Regions from separate parts of the Bacillus sp. XB1 genome, predicted to be linked through region 1. Evidence: riboswitches for the same ligand, from Rfam matches in the RefSeq annotation. Region 1 holds a riboswitch; each other region holds the start of a gene.
The links. A riboswitch is a leader RNA that binds a small molecule or an ion and turns the genes downstream of it on or off. The one in region 1 is predicted to bind S-adenosylmethionine.

Region 1 (3,908 bases):
TCTACATTGTATGGAACTTTATAAAAAATTAACAACAACATTTATCCTCTTATTCATCGCTTCAATCACTGTCGGCTTTTCCTTAAAAGGCGCAATTCCATACGCTACATTAGTAAGCATTATATTCGCGACACTATTTTTACTAAGTAGTGCCTTTTGCGCAAGTAAAGCACGTCAAATGAAAGGTTGATCACATATGTTCAAAAAGAAATCAATCTTTTGTAAATCATGTAAAACAGAAATACAAACGTATGAAAAAGCGTGGATTCATATGCCCTTTCCGGCGAATGGCATGACGAATATGAAAAAGTATATTGAATTAGAAGGACAAATTTATTGTAGTTCGTGTGTTGAGATAATGAACAAAAACCAGTAAATACAAAAGGGGTGTTTACATTGTTTGAATCCAACCGTATCCAGTTACGAAAGTTTTCCGAAGATGATATTCTAACATATTATAAATGGCATAATGATATAGACGTTATGAGTTCAACTACACTCACTCTTGATAAATATTCCTTTCAAGACACAGAAAAACTTTGCCGGCAATTTATTCATTCTTCGAACTCTAAGAGCTATATCATTGAAGAAAAAGCTACGCATCTTCCAATTGGTATTACTTCTTTAATTCATATTGATTCGTATAATCGAAACGCTGAATGCATTATTGATATTGGTAAAAAGGATTACTGGGGGCAAGGTTATGGGCAGGAAGCTTTAACCCTATTATTGGATTATGCATTTTTAGAATTAAATTTACATCGCCTTTCTTTACGAGTATTTTCTTTTAACGATAGAGCAGTTAAATTATATAAATCACTTGGTTTTCAACATGAAGGAACTTGTAAAGAAGCTATATTCCGCAACGGCACTTGGCATGACATTGAACTCTTCGCTTTATTCCAACGTAATTATAAATAAAAAAAGCTTTGCGCTCACCGCGCAAAGCTTTTTTTCATATATTATAGACCAGCTTGCTCTTTTAAAGCTGCAGCTTTGTCTGTACGTTCCCATGATAGATCTACATCAGTACGTCCGAAGTGGCCGTAAGCTGCTGTTTGTTTGTAAATTGGGCGACGTAAGTCTAACATTTTAATAATACCAGCCGGGCGAAGATCGAAGTTGTTACGAACTAGTTCTACTAGTACGTCTTCAGATACTTTACCAGTGCCGAATGTATCAACTGAAATTGATACTGGTTGTGCTACACCGATTGCGTATGCAAGTTGTACTTCTGCTTTTTCAGCAAGACCAGCTGCTACGATGTTTTTCGCAACATAACGAGCTGCATATGCTGCAGAACGGTCAACTTTCGTTGCATCTTTACCAGAGAATGCACCGCCACCGTGGCGAGCGTATCCACCGTAAGTATCAACGATGATTTTACGTCCTGTTAAACCAGCATCACCTTGTGGTCCACCAATTACGAAGCGGCCAGTTGGATTAATGAAGAATTTCGTTTCTCCATCCATTAATTCTGCTGGTACTACAGCTTTAATTACGTGCTCTTTTAAGTCGCGATCGATTTCTTCCCATGTAACATCTGGGTGATGTTGTGTAGAAATTACGATAGTATCAACACGTACTGGTTTACCATTTTCATCATACTCAACTGTAACTTGCGTTTTTCCATCTGGACGTAAGTATGATAATGTATCATCTTTACGTACTTCAGTTAAACGGCGAGCTAATTTGTGAGCAAGCGAGATTGGAAGTGGCATTAATTCTTGTGTTTCATTACATGCAAAACCAAACATTAAACCTTGGTCTCCTGCACCAATTGCCTCAATCTCAGCGTCAGTCATTTGACCTTCGCGTGCTTCTAGCGCTTGGTCAACACCCATAGCGATGTCAGCAGACTGCTCATCGATAGATGTTAAAACAGCACAAGTTTCTGCATCGAATCCGTATTTTGCGCGTGTGTAACCAATGCCTTGAATTGTTTCACGAACGATTTTCGGAATATCTACGTAAGTAGAAGTCGTAATTTCCCCCGCTACCAATACTAAACCAGTTGTTACAGTTGTTTCACAAGCTACACGTGCATTTGCGTCTTTTGATAAGATCGCATCTAAAATTGAATCAGAAATTTGGTCACAAATTTTATCTGGATGTCCTTCAGTTACAGACTCAGATGTGAACAGATGACGTTTTTTTGTCATGTGGTAAACCTCCCTACAGTAATTGTATATATTGTACGGAACTCATCCTTAATTTGCCACAAACTGCGACATACATTTATTCTCCCACACAAGCATACAGAAAAACCTTTCCTACTTTACATAGAGGAAAGGTTTAATTTGCTACTTGCATACTGCTTTTTGCCCTTCGCTCTTATCGTTCGAGACCTGTAGCCTCGCACAGGTTTTAGCACCTATTCACCTGCATTTATCAATACAAGTGAGGTTGCTGGGCTTCATCGGGCCTGTCCCTCCGCCAGCTCGGGATAAGAGAGTATCCGTCCCAACCTATACTAAAGAAATGATATTCATTTGTCAATTAATATTCACATTTTCCTGAAAGTTTTTCTCAATACGCCTGAAATGAAATATTAATAGGGAAATAATGCATTCACACAAACAAAAAGAAATAAATAGTATACATTATTTATATAATTGTGTTATACTCTTGTTGGGGATTACGAGAAATATTTCATTAAATGAAAAGGATGGTATATAAATATGAGTACTGTGAATGTCCAAATTGGTTTACACGAATTATTGAACGGAAGCAATGCACAGATTCAACTAAGTGTTCCGCAATTAGTGGAAAAAGTATTAATGCGAAATGAAGGGAAATTAACTTCTACTGGTGCCGTTTCTGCTTCAACAGGAAAATATACAGGACGTTCTCCTAAAGATAAATTTATTGTGAAAGAAGCATCGGTTGCTGACAAAATTGCTTGGGGAGCTGTGAACCAACCGATTTCTGAAGAACATTTTAATAAATTATATACTAAAGTTTTAGAATACTTAAAAGAAAAAGAAGAGTTATTCGTCTTCAAAGGATTTGCAGGCGCTGACCGCAATTACCGCCTACCAATTCAAGTTATTAACGAATATGCATGGCACAATTTATTTGTACATCAATTATTCATTCGTCCAACTGAAGAAGAATTAACGACTCATGAATCAGAATTCACAATTGTTTCTGCACCGAATTTCAAAGCTGATCCAGCTGTTGACGGTACAAACTCTGAAGCATTCATTATGGTTTCATTCGAAAAACGCATCGTATTAATTGGTGGTACAGAATACGCTGGAGAAATGAAAAAATCAATCTTCTCTATTATGAACTTCTTATTACCTGAACAAGATATTCTTTCTATGCACTGTTCTGCAAACGTAGGTGAAGAAGGCGATGTAGCATTATTCTTCGGTTTATCTGGAACAGGTAAAACAACATTATCTGCTGATCCAAACCGTAAATTAATTGGTGATGATGAGCACGGTTGGTCTGATAACGGTGTATTCAATATTGAAGGCGGTTGCTACGCGAAATGTGTAAACCTTTCTCACGAGAAAGAACCACAAATTTTCGATGCAATCACATTTGGATCTGTTTTAGAAAACGTTATCATTAATGACCAAACGCGTATCGCAGACTATAACGATACTACTTTAACAGAAAATACTCGTGCTGCATACCCTATGCATGCGATCGACAATATCGTACTGCCAAGTGTTGCTGGACACCCAAATACAATCATTTTCTTAACTGCTGATGCATCTGGCGTATTACCTCCAATCAGTAAGTTATCAAAAGAACAAGCTATGTATCATTTCTTAAGTGGTTACACTAGTAAACTAGCAGGAACAGAGCGCGGTGTTACATCTCCGCAAGCAACATTCTCAACTTGCTTCGGTTCACCATTCTTACCACTTGATGCATCTCGCTATGCTGAAATG
Region 2 (3,908 bases), on a different contig from region 1:
TCGTAGTTGTCTTAGGACTTACAGCGAAAATATTTGGAATCAACATTTTCCAATTCTTTAAGATTTTAAAAGACGAGCTGATCTTAGCGTATTCTACAGCAAGCTCAGAAACAGTTTTACCAAAAATCATGGAGAAAATGGAGAAATTCGGTTGTCCGAAAGCAATTACATCTTTCGTTATTCCGACAGGTTATTCATTTAACTTAGATGGATCAACTTTATATCAAGCAATTGCGGCTATTTTCTTAGCGCAAATGTACGGTATTGATTTATCTATTACACAACAAATTACATTATTGCTTGTATTAATGGTTACATCAAAAGGTATCGCAGGTGTACCGGGCGTATCATTCGTTGTATTATTAGCGACACTTGGTACAGTAGGTATTCCACCTGAAGGCTTAGCGTTCATTGCTGGTATTGACCGTATTTTAGATATGGCTCGTACAGCAGTTAACGTTGTAGGAAACTCTTTAGCAGCTGTAGTTATGTCTAAGTGGGAAGGTCAATATGACGCTGAAAAAGGACAAGCTTATTTAAAAGAGATTTCTGAAAAGGGTCAAGCGGCTTAATTATAATATGAACAAGCTCTCACATAATATGTGGGAGCTTTTCTGTATATAGAAGAGGAGCAGACATAATGAAACGTAAATATGGTGACGGTTCTTCGTGGAAGAGACTAATAGAAAAGAGTTATACGGTTAAGCAAGTGGAAGAGGGAATGCTCGGAATACTGGATATAAAAAAGGTGAGAGAGTCTAGTTGTAAAGAATATGATGGTGAAGAACTTTGTATTGCAGCGGATCAGTATACGTGGATTCAATATTTCATAGACGGGAAAAACTTTGCGATTACCGCTATGTTAGATGATCAGAAAAAATTAGTGCAATATTATATCGATGTGGCGAAAGAATATAAAATAGATGATCGTGGTTTACCTTATTTTGATGATTTATATTTAGATGTAGTATTATTACCTAGCGGTAAGGTGTATGTATTAGATGAAGAGGAGCTAGAGGATGCTTATAAAAGTGGCGATGTCACGAAGGAAGAGTATGAGTTAGCTTGGTACACTACGAAATGGATATTAGCAACAATAAAAAATAGTGAATTTTATTGGATTTCAATATTAAAAGAAGAAATAGAAAAGTTAAAATGATTGTTGTATTCAAATTTTTGTATAATTACCAAAAAAATCTATACAAAAAATAATTGACTTTTGTTTTGTAAGCGAGTAAAGTTAGGGAAGAAATTATTATTAAAAAATAAATATGAAACCTTCTTATAAAGAGAGGCGGAGGGACTGGCCCTACGATGCCTCGGCAGCGGACTCGATTTCAGAGTGCTGTGCCAAATCCAGCAAGCGTGTGCTTGAAAGATGAGAAGAGCGTTTCTTATAGATGTATAAGACCTCTTCTCATCGGAAGAGGTCTTTTGTTATTCATTAGAAAAAGGTTGAAACTAAGGAGAGATGGTACTTTGAAAGAAACGAGAGGAAATGGTTTAGCTTTATTACCACTTGGGATATTTTTGGCGCTATTTATTGGTTCTGGGATTATTACAGGTGATTTCTATAAATTGCCGATACTTGTAGCGATTTCAATTGCTGTAGGAGTCGCTTTAGTGATGAATCGTAAAGAAAGTTTTAATGTGAAAGTAGAGCGGTTCGCTAAAGGTGCAGGAAATCCGGATATTATGATTATGGTATTAATTTTTGTGCTTGCAGGTGCATTTTCTGAAACTGCTAAAGGAATGGGTGGAGTAGACTCAACTGTTAATTTAGCGTTAACTATTTTACCGCCAGGATTTATCGTAGCTGGAATCTTTGTTATTGGTGCATTTATTTCATTAGCGATGGGAACTTCAATGGGAACAATTGCAGCATTAGCGCCGATTGCTGTAGGTATTAGTGGTCAAACTGATATCTCAATTGCGCTTGCAATGGCTACTGTTGTTGGCGGAGCGATGTTTGGTGATAATTTATCATTTATTTCAGATACAACAATCGCAGCTGTTCGTTCACAAGGAACAGAAATGAAAGATAAGTTTAAAACGAACTTTTTAATTGTGTTACCAGCAGCTATTATTACAATTGTACTATTAGTAATAGTTACTTCAGGGAGTGACACGCAGATTAAAGCACATAGCTTTGATTGGATAAAGATTTTACCGTACGCAGGAGTACTGATTACAGCGCTACTTGGCTGGAATGTACTTATTGTATTAACTGGTGGAACTGTACTATCTGGTGTTATCGGTCTTATAGATGGAAGTTACACGTTAGAAAGTTTCTTTAAAAGTGTAACGACTGGAATGGGCGGTATGATGGAGTTAGTATTACTTGCTATATTAATTGGCGGTATGGTTGAATTAATCCAATATAATGGTGGTATTCAATATTTAATGAATATATTAACACGTAATATTCGTTCGAAAAAAGGAGCGGAATTTGGTATTGCTGGTTTAGTGAGTATGACGAATATGTGTACAGCGAATAATACGATTTCAATTATCTTTACAGGCCCGCTTGCAAAAAATATTGCAGATCAATATGAAATAGACCCTCGTAAATCAGCGAGTGTATTAGATCTTTTCTCATGTTGTGTGCAAGGATTAATTCCGTACGGTGCCCAAATGTTAACGGCAGCAGGATTTGCAGCGTTATCTCCGGTTGAATTGTTGCCATATGCATTTTATCCAATCTTAGTTGGAGTATGTGGGATTGCTTCTATTTTAATTGGGTTTCCAAGGTTTTCGAAAGTAGCTGAGAAAAAAGAGTATCATAAAACAGCTTAATTTAATATGAATGTTAGTAATTAAAAAACGTGCAGAGGATAGACTCTGCACGTTTTTTTGCGTAAAGGGCTGTAAAGGGCTGAATATGACTCGGTCTTAAGTCTGAGTTAAAAACGGTTCTTAAGCTCGTTATGGAAAGATGAAAAAATAGTTAAGATAAGAGTATCAAATCGAAGGGAGGCAAGCACAAGATGAAACAATTTCTAGCGTTTATCGCAGCCGGTATTTTGGCTTTAATTGCTCTTGGTAGTCTTGCTGGTATTGTAGGATTTGCAATCGGAGCAGGAGTTGTATATTGGAGCTATAAATCATTTGTGCGAGCTAAATCATTTTTTGGAAAGTTAGCTTGGGGGATTGTTGGTTTAATCGGTTTATCCATTGCACTTTCTCATTCGCCAGCATTAATCGGTATCGCTGCTTTAGTGGTTTTATACTACGGATACCGTGAGTGGAAAAAAGAAAAAGATGTAGTTGTTGAATCTGCTCCAGAAAGTTCTAAACCATATAGCAACTTTGAAGATGAGTGGAACAAATTAATGAAAAACTAAAACAATAAATCAAATTATAAAAAAAGTAGAAGAGAGGAAGATTTATAATGAAACAATCTTTATTCGGACGTGTACGCGATGCAATTTTAGCTGATTTTCATAACGTGTTAGATGAGAAGGAAAGAAAAAATCCAATTGCGATGTTAAACCAATATTTACGTGATAGTGAGCGTGAAATAACAAAAATTGAGAAGTTAATTGAGCGTCATAAAACATTAAAATCTAATTTTGCTCGTGAGCTTGAGCAAGCACGTTATTTCGTTAATAAAAGATCAAAGCAAGCTATCATTGCTCAAGAAGCAGGCGAATTGCAATTGCACGAACGTGCGTTAGAAGAGGTAGCTTATTATGAAGGTCAAGTAACTCGATTAGAAGAAATGTATGCAGGTGTTGTAGAGCAAATTGATGAGTTAGAGCGTCGTCTTTCTGAAATGAAAAATAAATTAAAAGAAATGCACGCAAAGCGTATGGAACTAATGGCACGTGAAAATATGGCACATGCAAATCGTCGTATGAATACTGCGATGCATAAAATGGATGAAAATAATCCGTTCTTACGATTTG
Region 3 (3,908 bases), on a different contig from region 1:
TCTCATTTCATAACATCTCCATTTTTTGATTATTTCCTTGGAAATTCGACAATACACTATTAATTTTACTACATACTAAAAAAACTGTCAGAAATTACTGACAGCCTAATAAAACTTCTATTGTTGCTTTTCGATTACAGTAGCAGCAATTCGTTCAAACTCTTTTTGAATCTCCTCTTTATATGCATCTACTATTGAAAAATCCATAGCAGCAATATAAATTCGTTCTAATTTATCACGAACCGATTTTGCTTTCGCTAAGAAAGACATTGCCTCATTCATTTTTGCTTTATACTGAATGGAAACATCACGAATTTCCTTCGCATATTTCTCATCAGTCCCTGGCGTAACAATAAGGGCATACATATCAATAATTTCATCACCCTCACGACTTGGAAAATATTCATGCGGTGCGGTGCTATCAAAAATTGCAAAGCCTAATTCTCTTACGATAACCATATCAAGACTATGCGGGTCAAATCCGCAATGATATACTTCAACTTCAAATCCTTTTTCTTCAGCTGCCTTAGCTAACTTTTTGAGCATCGTTGATTTTCCAGAGCCTGGGCGGCCTTTTATAAAATAACGATGTGGTAACCCTTCTGTTAAATTAGGAACAAAGTCAACTGCTCCTTTCGGTGTTGCAGCTCCTAAAAAACGATGTTTGACAAGCGATTGTCTCCCGCTTTTATCTGCAAATAATTTCTGGATTAGCTGATCGGTTAGTTCATTTGCTTTATTAAAATTTATATTATCAATATATATCTTCTCCCACTCATCATGTATAACCAATGCCTCTTTAAAACGTGCGTAAGCAGACTGAAAAGCTTTGCTTGCTTCTGAAACAAATCTTTCAATTTCTAACTTCTGCTTTCTTAGTTTATCTGAGTCCCAAGCAATTCCTAAATTTATATACTCTTCAACAACTCCTGGCATTTTTGGCTCAATAACATGCGGTGATGTCCCATCAACAATTCCTACTTTTAATTGTGGGATAATTACACCATCAACCGATTTATTGTCAGAAGAACAATGTAAAAATTCAATATCATATCCTTTTCCAACCCATTCACGACCTATTGCCTTTATTAAAGAAGATTTTCCCGTTCCTGGACCACCCTTTAAGATAAATAATCTGTCTAATCCTTTTAAATTCTCTTCGTATAAATTGTGAAATCCCCTAGCTGTATTACCACCAGCATAATAATTTAATACATTTCCTGTCACTGCACTCACTCCTTCGCAGCATTCTATTTACATAAGCTACAATATGCGAGCGGCTTTATTTGGGTGAATACCTATTTTGTATTGCACATAAAAAGGAAATGAATTACAATTTAACTATCAGAAAATTAAGATTCCGAAACTGAATACTTCTTTATCAAGAGAGGCAGAGGGACTGGCCCTTTGAAGCCCAGCAACCTCAGTTTATACGAACTGAATAGGTGCTAATTCCTGCAAAATGCATTGCATTTTGGAAGATAAAACTCAATTAGCATGTAAAGCTCATCTTTCTTGATACTGAAGGATGAGCTTTTTATTATTTGAAAAACATATATTGGAGGTATGTAAAATGAAAGTAATTGATTTATCGCAAACATTTGAAAATAATATGTCTCAATTTCCTGGAACACCTAAAATACAACTAGAAGCTGTTACAAGTGTTGAAGAATCAGGCTATCAAGTTACAGATTTTCATTCTGTCGTTCATGTTGGCACGCATTGTGATGCTCCTGCGCATTTTATTTCAGGCGCAACGACCATCGATCAATTACCGCTGGATCAATTTGTAGGTGAAGCTGTTCTTATTGATGTAACTCATGTACAAGAACGAAAACTACCTAAAGAAGTACTGCACGATGCTGATATAAAAGAAGGAGATATTGTTATTTTCCATTCCAATCTATCTACTAAATGGAACACGGAGGCGTATGAGAAAGAAGCTTTTTATCTTTCTGAAGAATTAGCCGAGGAACTAGTACAATTAAAAGTAAAATCTGTCGGTTTAGATTTTATTTCTCCTGATGAGGTAACGACAGCAACATCACCAATTCATCACATACTACTTGGGAATAATATTTATTTAATCGAAAACTTAACAAACTTAGATGCCATTCACACGAAACGTTTCTTCTTCTCAGCAGCACCTTTAAAAATTAAAGATAGCGACGGTGCTTTTGCAAGAGCATTTGCTGTAATTTTTTAAACAAACTATACAAAAAAGCAAAGATCATCATTGACCTTTGCTTCTATTTTTTTTATTTAAATTAAGAAAGAATTGCTCAACATGAGGACGTAACCAAGCTAAATAATCCTTCTCTTTCTTCTTTGTACAAGCTATTTCTTCCCCATCTACCATTTCAACAAGTTCTAGTTCTAACAGTTGCTTCGTGAATGCTAACATATTCACTTCTTCGGATGGATACTCTTCTTTTAATTTCTCCTCAATTTCCCCCAATAAAAAACCGTCACGCATCATTGCCAATGCATCAATCCAAAGTGGCGGCATTTCATACTTTTCTCCTGTAATTGTGTCTTTTACAGTATAATTCTTTTGCTCTTTTCGAAATTGAATCGTGTGTAAACATACAGTCGAATTTAATGTTAATTCCATCATACCACCTCTTTCATAATATCTGCATAGAAAAAAGGATGCGCGTGCACCCCTTCTTATCTTTTCATAACACTACTGAACCGTTACATGAGCAATCAATCTCATGTCGATATTTTCCTCCATTATAAACGAAGTATTTTATAAAAAAAACCCTTCTTGAAACATTTTATAAAATGTTTATATTTACACAACAAGAACACTTTTCTGAAAAATCTTTTCTCAAATACATTAAACGGTCGGCAGAAAAATTTCTACTTTCGTTCCTACTCCTAGACTACTTTGGATCGTGATACTCCCTTGATGTTCCTTAATAATTTTATATGTAATCATTAATCCAAGTCCTGTACCATTCTCCTTTGTTGTGTAAAACGCCTTGCCGATTTTTTCTAACTTCTCATTCTCTATACCACATCCTTGGTCTTCAACAGAAATACACAAATGTCCTTGCGTTTTTTGATATGCACGGATATGAATTTCTCCACCCTCTGGCATTGATTCTATTCCATTTTTAATGATATTTAATAACACTTGTTTTAATTGCTTATCATCACCGTTTATAGCCGGTAGATTTCCATCTACTTGTAAATTACATTTAACTCTATATTGCGTTGCATAACTTTCCATTAGATGCACAACATATAGAAGGGTGTCTCGTATATTACACCTTTCATAATTTGTTGGCTTTGGTTTCCCTAACAACATCAATTCACTAACAAATCCATTAACCCTTTCAATTTCTTGTAGCATAATGTCGTAGCTCATCGTATCAGTTGGATTTCTTTCTTTTTGCATTTGCGTAAACCCTTTTAACGCTGTTAGTGGATTTCGAATTTCATGGGCAATTGTTGTAGACATAGTCCCAATCACAGCTAAATTTTCCGTCTCTTTCATATTGTTCATCATTTCAACCACTGTTCTTACATAAGATTGAAATCGTTTTAATAAAGAATGTGAAATAATGAAATAAAATACACATAAAACAAGTGGAATTATCACTTTTAAATCTTGTAATAGCAATGTGAAAAATACGTACTTTCCAATTACACTAAAGGAAACTAAATAAAAGTATTTTCTATTCACGAAAACTGGGGCAAATAAAATTAACAGCATTTCTACCATACTACCATGTTCAAAAGGTCTATCCGTTCGCAAATAAATCATTAAATTATTAACAAGATTGATAAACATGTATCCAAATAAAAATAAATATTTTACAGAATATACATACCCTCTTTTTTGAAGATATATAGAAATAGGAAATAATGCTATTACAAATATAGGCACACCTATCCCA
Region 4 (3,908 bases), 690 kb from region 1:
TCTTCCATCCTCTTCCCCTCCTTTCATTATATAAGTAAGAGAAAACACTGCATTTAGGCATAAAAAAACAAGCTATTATGTATTAGCTTGTTTTTCAAATAATGATGCAATTTCTCGTTTATAGTCCCCCCGTATAATACCTTTCTCAGTAATAATTCCTGTAATTAATTCATTCGGCGTTATGTCAAATGCTGGATTATAAACATCCGTTCCAATTGGTGCTACTTGTTTTCCAAAGATTTTCGTAACTTCTGTTTCATCTCTTTCTTCAATAATAATTTCAGCTCCAGTTTCTTTCGTAACATCAAATGTTGACAGTGGAGCAGCAACGTAAAATGGGATATTAAAGTGCTTTGCTAAAATAGCTAAATTCATTGTCCCTATTTTATTTGCCGTATCTCCATTTGCGACAATTCGATCCGCCCCTACAATAATTGCATTTATTTCTTTCGTTTGAATAGCATGAGCTGCAGTATTATCTGTAATAAGGGTCACATCAATATTTGCTTGCTTCAATTCCCAGGTCGTTAAGCGACCACCTTGTAAAACTGGTCTCGTTTCACACGCATATGCATGTAAACGCACACCTTCCTCTTTTCCAATATAAAAGGGAGCTAATGCAGTTCCATATCTGGCAGTTGCGATACTTCCAGCGTTACAGATTGTTAAAATATTATCGCCATCTTTAAAACATGTTAACGCATATTCCCCAATATTTCGGCACACCTCTTCATCTTCCTGCTGAATGCGAAGCGCTTCTTCTTCTAATGTTTTTTGTGCTTCTTTTATTGTAGTAATCTCTCGAATAGATTCTCTCATACGATCAATTGCCCAAAATAAATTTACTGCTGTCGGGCGTGACGTTCCTAAATAATTACAATCTCTATTAAACTTCTTTTGAAATTCTTCAATATGTACAGTGTTATATTTTTTTGATGCAAGCGCCAAGCCAAATGCAGCTACAATTCCAATTGCAGGCGCTCCTCGTACTTCTAACATTACGATGCTTTTCCAAACCTCTTCAATAGTCGTCAATGTTTTGTATTCTGTGCTATGCGGCAATTTCGTTTGATTTAATACCGCAATTGCATCACCTTTCCAGCTTACAGATCTCGGAACAGTAACAATTGTACTCACGCTTTTACGCCCCCTGAAACTGTCTGTTGAAATAATGTTCGAAACAGTTGAATATCAGCACTTTTAGATTCATATTTTATTAGTTCTTTACCTAAGGATAGCACTTGTTTCTTAGCTTGAATTCTTGTTTCTTTATTTTCTATTTCATCTAAATCTGCTACATGAGCTAAACCAATTGTTCTACGAATCAGTTCACATCCGGCAAATCCAACTGCATCAGTAAAGATATTTTGCAAAATAATTGGTAACCATTGTTTTTCTTTCGTATATGCTTCTACACCTTCTCCAATCCATAACTTTGTAAAAGTTTCTACAAAATAACTCCACGTCTTTTCTATATGGAAAAATAGTACACTTCTTTTTTCTTCTTCTCTAGATAAAGCATTTAATAATAGATTTGCAATAAATTGACCTATGTCAAATCCAAATGGGCCATATGTCGCAAATTCTGGATCAATCACCTTCGTTTCAGAAGGTGACGAAAAAATACTACCAGTATGTAAATCACCATGAATAAGAGTTTCTTTTCTTGTTAAGAACTTATATTTATATTGTGCTACTTTTAGTTTTAAAGTTTTATCACTCCAAAGTTCATCAACCACGAGCTGTAAATCTGGCTCATAATCATTTGTATCATAATGTCCAAACGGATCTGTAAACACTAAATCCTCTGTAATTTTACAAAGGTCCGGATTTACAAAGGTACCTTCTAGTACCCTCTTCTCTTCTGACTGTAAACCAAAATCTGAAGTATAAAATAAAACATGTGCTAGAAAACGGCCGATATGCTGGGATAAAAGCGGATATTCTTCTCCGTCTATTAATCCTTTTCTTGTAATTGTTAGTCTTGATAAGTCTTCTATTACCGTTATCGCTAACTCTTCATCATGACTGTACACTACTGGAACATAATCCGGTACATACTGCGCAAAAATTTGTAATGCCTTGCTTTCAATCGTTGCTCTTTTTATAGACAATGGCCAGCTTTCACCAACTACTTTCGCATAAGGCAGTGCTTGTTTTATTATAATTGATTTCTCTCCATCATCTAATTTGAACACGTAATTTAAGTTTCCGTCTCCAATTTCATGACAAACGACATTTGCCTTCGCTTCAAAATAGCCATGATCTTTCGCATATTGTACAGCTGTTATTTCTGTTAATGAATAATATCCCATCGTCTTCTCCCCCTTTTTAAATTCAGAGGTTTTTCTAACATAGAAAAACCTCTTTCCACTAAGAAAGAGGTTTGAAGTTTATCTTCTCCCCTCTTATCTGCCAGAAAGTTTTACTTTCTGCTGGAATTAGCACCGTGCCTTTTGGCGTAATAAACGCCCCATTTCACAATGGTATTACGGTCGGTTGCTGGGCTTCATCGGGCCAAATCCCTCCACCTGCTCTTGATAAGAGTTGTATAATTTTTTGAATTTTTAACTTTATGTTGAAGACTATACCAAGAATAAAAATCACTTGTCAACATTTTATTTGTATAATTCTGGACGGCGATCCGCAAAAACCGGAATTCCTTTACGTACTTCTTTAATTTTCTCGAATTCAAGCTCTCCAAATAAAATTGATTCCTCTTCATTCGCCTCTACTACAACTTCACCCCAAGGGTCCACAATTAAAGAATGACCCGCAAATACATTATTTGGATCCTTTCCTGCTCTATTACACGCAACAACATAACACTGATTTTCAACTGCTCTTGCTTGCAATAGCAAACGCCAATGTGCTAAACGAACTAATGGCCATTCTGCTACAACAAATAATACTTTTGCCCCTTTAGCAGTATGGACACGCATCCACTCTGGAAAACGAATATCATAACAAATTGTTCCAGCGCATTCGACATCATCTAGCTTAAATTCGCCCGTACCATTACCGGCTATTAAATATTTATGTTCATCCATAAGCTGAAATAAATGTACTTTACTATATTCGTTGACTAGCTGTCCTTCATTATTTACAACATACATCGTATTTGTAACACCTTGCTCTGTTTGCTTTGCTATAGAACCACCAACAATATGTATATCATATTGCTTCGCCCATTCTATTAACTTTTCTTTCGTTTCCACTCCATCACTATCTGCAATTTCAGAAAGTCTCGTTAAATCATATCCTGTTGTCCATAGTTCTGGTAAGACGATAACATCTGGCCTTTCCTTCATAGCTTCGCTTATTTTATTTTTAGCATTCTCAATATTTTTTTCTACATCTCCAAAAACAATATCCATTTGAATACATGCGACTTTCATTTTTTCAGCCCCATTCTTATTTTTTTCTTTACAAAATACTGGAAAGATTATATCATTTGTCACTAGAATTGTAACAACTTTCAAAAGAGGTGGAAAGTATGAAATTATTTCAACCTTCTGAGATAGTAACATCATTGCCAACACAATTTTTCGCTTCACTTGTTGCAAAAGTTAACAAAGTCGTTGCAGCTGGTCACGATGTTATTAATCTAGGTCAAGGTAATCCAGATCAACCAACACCGCAGCATATCGTAAAAGCTTTACAAGATGCTGCCGAAAAGACCATTCATCATAAATATCCGCCATTTCGCGGACATGAAAGCTTAAAGGAAGCCGTGGCTACATTCTATAAACGTGAATACGGCGTCGAATTAAACCCAAAAACTGAAGTTGCTATTTTGTTTGGCGGGAAGGCTGGACTAGTAGAATTACCGATTTGTTTTACAAATCCTGGTGATACGATTCTCGTTCCGGATCCAGGTTATCCAGATTATTTATCCGGGGTTGCTT

Region 2: another riboswitch for S-adenosylmethionine. It lies ahead of ACK1U5_RS11345 (Na+/H+ antiporter NhaC family protein); the one in region 1 lies ahead of metK (methionine adenosyltransferase).
Region 3: another riboswitch for S-adenosylmethionine. It lies ahead of ACK1U5_RS24535 (cyclase family protein); the one in region 1 lies ahead of metK (methionine adenosyltransferase).
Region 4: another riboswitch for S-adenosylmethionine. It lies ahead of mtnK (S-methyl-5-thioribose kinase); the one in region 1 lies ahead of metK (methionine adenosyltransferase).

Annotation. Positions count from the first base shown of each region.
Region 1 is NZ_JBNRIL010000002.1:97,307-101,214, reverse strand. It holds gene ACK1U5_RS15755 (hypothetical protein) at 11-190, shown strand; gene ACK1U5_RS15750 (hypothetical protein) at 197-376, shown strand; gene ACK1U5_RS15745 (GNAT family N-acetyltransferase) at 397-921, shown strand; gene metK (methionine adenosyltransferase) at 963-2,162, opposite strand; SAM riboswitch class I at 2,332-2,453, opposite strand; gene pckA (phosphoenolpyruvate carboxykinase (ATP)) at 2,682-3,908, shown strand, end outside.
Region 2 is NZ_JBNRIL010000001.1:2,224,714-2,228,621, reverse strand. It holds gene gltP (glutamate/aspartate:proton symporter GltP) at 1-572, shown strand, start outside; gene ACK1U5_RS11350 (DUF402 domain-containing protein) at 641-1,159, shown strand; SAM riboswitch class I at 1,280-1,385, shown strand; gene ACK1U5_RS11345 (Na+/H+ antiporter NhaC family protein) at 1,480-2,796, shown strand; gene ACK1U5_RS11340 (lmo0954 family membrane protein) at 2,988-3,344, shown strand; gene ACK1U5_RS11335 (PspA/IM30 family protein) at 3,392-3,908, shown strand, end outside.
Region 3 is NZ_JBNRIL010000005.1:79,463-83,370, reverse strand. It holds gene ACK1U5_RS24545 (nucleotidyltransferase domain-containing protein) at 1-6, opposite strand, end outside; gene ACK1U5_RS24540 (PRK06851 family protein) at 118-1,227, opposite strand; SAM riboswitch class I at 1,376-1,488, shown strand; gene ACK1U5_RS24535 (cyclase family protein) at 1,574-2,206, shown strand; gene ACK1U5_RS24530 (hypothetical protein) at 2,234-2,614, opposite strand; gene ACK1U5_RS24525 (ATP-binding protein) at 2,843-3,908, opposite strand, start outside.
Region 4 is NZ_JBNRIL010000002.1:783,228-787,135, reverse strand. It holds gene ACK1U5_RS19460 (YvrJ family protein) at 1-8, opposite strand, end outside; gene mtnA (S-methyl-5-thioribose-1-phosphate isomerase) at 76-1,137, opposite strand; gene mtnK (S-methyl-5-thioribose kinase) at 1,134-2,315, opposite strand; SAM riboswitch class I at 2,406-2,547, opposite strand; gene ACK1U5_RS19445 (carbon-nitrogen family hydrolase) at 2,619-3,482, opposite strand; gene ACK1U5_RS19440 (pyridoxal phosphate-dependent aminotransferase) at 3,497-3,908, shown strand, end outside.